One region of the Kurthia sp. ISK08 genome, then DNA from elsewhere that is predicted to be linked to it. Evidence: a T-box and tRNA genes for the amino acid it is inferred to sense, from the RefSeq annotation. Region 1 holds a T-box; the other holds one or more tRNA genes.
The links. A T-box is a leader RNA that pairs with one kind of tRNA and senses whether it is charged. The one in region 1 lies ahead of leuS (leucine--tRNA ligase), so its partner is inferred to be a tRNA-Leu.
Positions count from the first base shown of each region.

Region 1 (2,472 bases):
GGCACTTCTTGACCGTTGATTGGGTTGATTGCATAAGCACCTGTGAACACACCTGTTTTTTCTTTTGCAAGGTCTGTACGTTCAAGATCTGACTTCATCTTCACTTGATCTAAGTAAGCTTGTACTGCTTCTTTTTGTTCTGGTGTTGTGATGTCTTTTACAAATTCATGTTCTGGTGCTAAAACTGTGTAAGTTGCACCGAATAATGTATCTGGACGTGTTGTGAATACGCGGAATTGCTTATCTGTTCCTTTAATTTTAAAGTCTACTTCCGCACCTTCAGAACGACCAATCCAGTGGCGTTGCATATCTTTAATATTTTCAGGCCAATCCACATCTTCTAAATCGTCAATTAGACGGTCTGCATAAGCAGTGATTTTCAGCATCCATTGTTTCATCGGACGACGTTCTACTGGATGTCCACCACGCTCTGATTTACCATCGATGACTTCTTCATTTGCAAGAACTGTCCCAAGTGCTGGGCACCAGTTTACAGCTACTTCATCAATGTAAGCTAATCCCTTTTTATATAATTGGATGAAAATCCATTGTGTCCACTTGTAGTATGAAGGGTCTGTTGTATTAATTTCGCGATCCCAATCATAACTAAAGCCAAGCTCTTGGATTTGGCGTTTGAACGTTGCAATGTTTTGCGCTGTAAATTCAGCAGGGTCATTCCCAGTATCCAGTGCATATTGCTCTGCTGGTAAACCGAACGCATCCCATCCCATTGGGTGAAGTACGTTGTAACCTTGCATACGTTTGAAGCGAGATAAAATATCTGTCGCTGTATAACCTTCAGGGTGTCCTACGTGTAGACCTGATCCTGATGGATATGGGAACATATCAAGTGCATAAAATTTTGGTTTTGAATCGTCATTGACTGTTTTAAAAGATTGGTGTTCATCCCAATACTTTTGCCACTTCTTCTCAATCTCTTGATGATTAAAGCTCATGTTTTTTCCTCCTTTAATATAAGAACGCATTCACCAATGACGGAAAATAAAAAGTCCCGTCCCTTGAAAAAGGGACGAGACATATAATTCCCGCGGTACCACCCAAATTAGTGAAAACACTCAACTTGAATCCTTATCGCGGATTAACGGCGTAGGTCAATCATTCCTATGCAGACTCCCAAGGTAAGTTCGATTCCATCCGTTATTAGCTCCCACCAACCGCTAACTCTCTAAAAACTTCCGTTATCTACTACTCCTGATCTTCGTCCTATTAGTATAATGCCTTTATTTTATCTGAAAAGCCTTAAAATAACAAGTCCATTTCTTTAACTCGTAACTTTCTTCCTTTTAAGTGGCAAATCGTAGAAGAAGAATGGAATTGCCGCAAGGAATAGAATACCGATTAATACAATAAACGTCACTTGCATACCATAAGCTTGCGCAAGTACACCACCTACAACCGGTCCTAGCATACGCCCGAATGTCGCAAAACCATTAATCAATCCTTGGAAGAAACCATCTTTCCCCTTTGGTGCGAGCACACTTGCCAATGTTGGAACGACTGGCCAGATGAACATTTCACCGAATGTTAGAATAACCATTGCGACAATAAACATTGTGAATGTTTTTGCAAAAATTAATACAACAAACGACACGATGAAAATGGATAAACCAAATAAGATTTGTGCTTTATAACGTCCTTCTAATTTGCGTACAATTGGCGCAATTAGTGGCTGACCAAGAACGATTAGGAAGCCATTCACAGCCCAAAGTGCACTATATTGTTTTAACGATAAACCGAGATCTTGTGTATAAGTTGAAATCGTTGATACCCATTGTGAGTACACAAGCCATCCAAGTAAGAAGCCGACACCTAAAATACATAGCGCAATGAGTGGTGCACGATTTTTCAACTCACCTTTAGGTAATGCTGCTGTTGGACCATACGCATCTTCTGTTTGGATTTTTTTGAACTTGAATGCAATGCCTAAGAAAAGAATATACATAATTAAATTAGCAACAAATAAATAATCAAAACTATACGAAGCTACAACACCTGCTAATACAGGACCCACTGCTACTCCAAGATTTTGTGCTAAGTAAATGGCATTGAATCCTTTTCGGCCACCTTCTGGCCACGCAACACCAACAAGCGCGAACATACTCGGAAACACAATCCCACCGCTAAAACCGATAAGCGCAAGTAGCCATACATATTGCGGCCATCCATGCCAAATCGTTAAAAGTGCGAGACCCACAATCGTCAAAATAATACCAAATAAAATCGTTTTATAACCGCCTATTTTATCAAATAAATAGCCGCCGAGTAGATTCCCTACTACGCCAGCTGCTGCATTTAACATTAATACAAGCCCTGCTACTGTTAAACTCTGACCGAGGTGGTCATGCAGATAAATTGTATTCATTGGCCATAAAAAAGAGTTACCTGTCGTATTTACAAGCATTCCGATTACTAAAAGCCAAACTGTTTTTGGCATTTTCATGCATAAACCCC
Region 1 covers NZ_JBJXHL010000002.1:41,064-43,535, reverse strand. The annotation lists gene leuS (leucine--tRNA ligase) at 1-956, opposite strand, end outside; T-box leader at 1,024-1,229, opposite strand; gene ACKVQX_RS03860 (MFS transporter) at 1,283-2,455, opposite strand.

Region 2 (2,472 bases), on a different contig from region 1:
TCGCGTAAGTTAAGCGATTGGGCTGGTGATTGGCAATCGGTCTATCCCTATTTACTTGATGGTACATTAGATGAAGTATTTACTTATAAAGCAAAAAAAGATAATAGTATGACTGCAGAAGCATACAAAAAATATTATAAAAAAGGATATAAAACATCTATTGAACATATCAAAATTAAAGGAAACCAAGTTACTTTTACAGAAAAAGGAAAAGAAGCAACAGGTACTTATAAAGAAAATGGATATGAAATTTTAACATATGAAAAAGGTAATCGTGGTGTCCGTTATATCTTTAAATTAGTAGAAAAAGATTCAAATTTGCCAACATATATCCAATTCAGTGACCACAGTATTTCACCTACTGCATCTTCTCACTATCATATTTACTTAGGAAATAATCGTGCAAATTTATTAAAAGAAGTAACGAACTGGCCAACATTTTACCCTTCTTCTATGAATGGACATACTATTGCACACGAGATGATCGCTCACTAATAATTTGAGAATACTTATCTTTATGTTAAACAAAAAAATTCGACGATTCATATAAAAAAGCGAGTTACATTTCATAAATGAAACGTAACTCGTACTAAATTTCAATTCTTTTTATTGGTGCTTCTAACTAACTTCATGTGACAAAAAACTATAAAAAATCGCGCAAGTAGTATAACTACTTGCGCGATTAGTATGGGTCGGGACGGAATCGAACCGCCGACACTTAGAGCTTCAATCTAATGCTCTACCAACTGAGCTACCGACCCTTTATGGAGGAGATAGAGGGATTCGAACCCCCGCGCGGTTTGACCCGCCTGTCGGTTTTCAAGACCGATCCCTTCAGCCAGACTTGGGTATATCTCCATTTTGGAGCGGAAGACGAGGTTCGAACTCGCGACCCCCACCTTGGCAAGGTGGTGTTCTACCACTGAACTACTTCCGCAAATTAAGCATAAAAAAGATGCCGAGGACCGGAATCGAACCGGTACGATGATCACTCATCGCAGGATTTTAAGTCCTGTGCGTCTGCCAGTTCCGCCACCCCGGCATGGATGTATAAATCACACTGTATTAAGTGATTTATTGTTACTGACAATAATTATATTATCATAACTACTACAAGTTGACAACTATTATCTGAAATTTTTTCTTACTTTTTATTTCAAATCAAACCATTGTTGTAATACTCGCTTCGTAGTCTGTTCACGATACATTTGATCATAAGGATTCGCAAAACCATGTGTACCTTCTACTATTTCAAAAGTTACTAGAGGGTGCTCACTTAATCCTATTCTTACATTCTCTGGGCTAAATGCTTTTTCATTCTTTCCAAAGACCATCTGCACAGGTACTTTTGGTATGACATTCGTATAGGAGCGAATACGTGAACCGTAAAAGCATAATACTTTCTGTACAGCAGGATGTTCACTACATAACCATGCGACTGTTGCACCGACACTAAAACCGACTAATTGAATAAAGTCATATTGTTTTGCCAGTGCATCTATTAACTCTTCAACCATCTTCTTTGCTTTTTCAAAACCGACTGCTTCCATAAAATATTCATAGGCTTTTTCTTCCTCATCGTACATAAAAACTTTTGCTCTATTTAATAAATTTGGTATGTAGACATCCATCTGTTGTTGTTCAAATACTTGGTGATAATACGCCATATGATTGTTCACACCATAAATTTCATGTAATACAATAATACATGTCCGTTTATTCATATAACCCCCTCCTCTTCCTACTATAAACGAAAAAGAGGCTGACAATCCAGCCTCTTTCAACATTACTTATACAGCTTCATTTTGTTGTTTCCACACAATCATTTGCTGAATCAACCCTTGAATTAATTCAGGCATTTCTTCAAATGCACTCTTCGTATGCAGTCGTTCTGAAATTTGATGTGCATCTTTTCCAAAAGGCCCTACATTTAAAACTGGTGCGTCGAATGTCGCAATTTGTTCGAAAGGAATTTCATATGTCTTGCCCCATACTGGTGTATTTTCTTCATAGCTTTGCCAACCATCATCTAAAACATATTGGCAATAACTCAAGTCACAAATACCATTAAAGTAATGAATTTGTTCGAGTGGAATATCATATGGTTTTGCTGCATCTAATAAGTATGATACAGCTTGTTTCATAAACGGATGCTCTGATGAATTCGCTGGTGGATAATACGGCGGCGCAAATAAAATAACCGTCGCTGGTGCTAACTCTTTACAATGAATCATCAATTCATCCGCAATCTTCAATGATTTTGTTCGGTCATCCCATGTATCATTCGTATAAATTCCCTCTTCTAACTCTGACACTTTCGCTTCACCTAATTTTTCAAGGGCATACTTTTTCAATTCACTAAAGCGAATCGTACGAATCGTGCCAACAGGCTTTACATTCTTTTTCGCACAAATTTTTTCGTATTGTGCATTACATTTGTCCATCGCTTCTATTGTTACTTGTTCAAAAATG
Region 2 covers NZ_JBJXHL010000003.1:119,212-121,683, reverse strand. The annotation lists gene ACKVQX_RS07200 (metal-binding protein ZinT) at 1-495, shown strand, start outside; tRNA gene ACKVQX_RS07195 (tRNA-Phe) at 689-761, opposite strand; tRNA gene ACKVQX_RS07190 (tRNA-Ser) at 766-858, opposite strand; tRNA gene ACKVQX_RS07185 (tRNA-Gly) at 863-937, opposite strand; tRNA gene ACKVQX_RS07180 (tRNA-Leu) at 957-1,042, opposite strand; gene ACKVQX_RS07175 (dienelactone hydrolase family protein) at 1,152-1,724, opposite strand; gene ACKVQX_RS07170 (M20/M25/M40 family metallo-hydrolase) at 1,791-2,472, opposite strand, start outside.
Region 2: it has a tRNA-Leu gene. The T-box ahead of leuS (leucine--tRNA ligase) is inferred to sense a tRNA for this amino acid. The anticodon was not compared.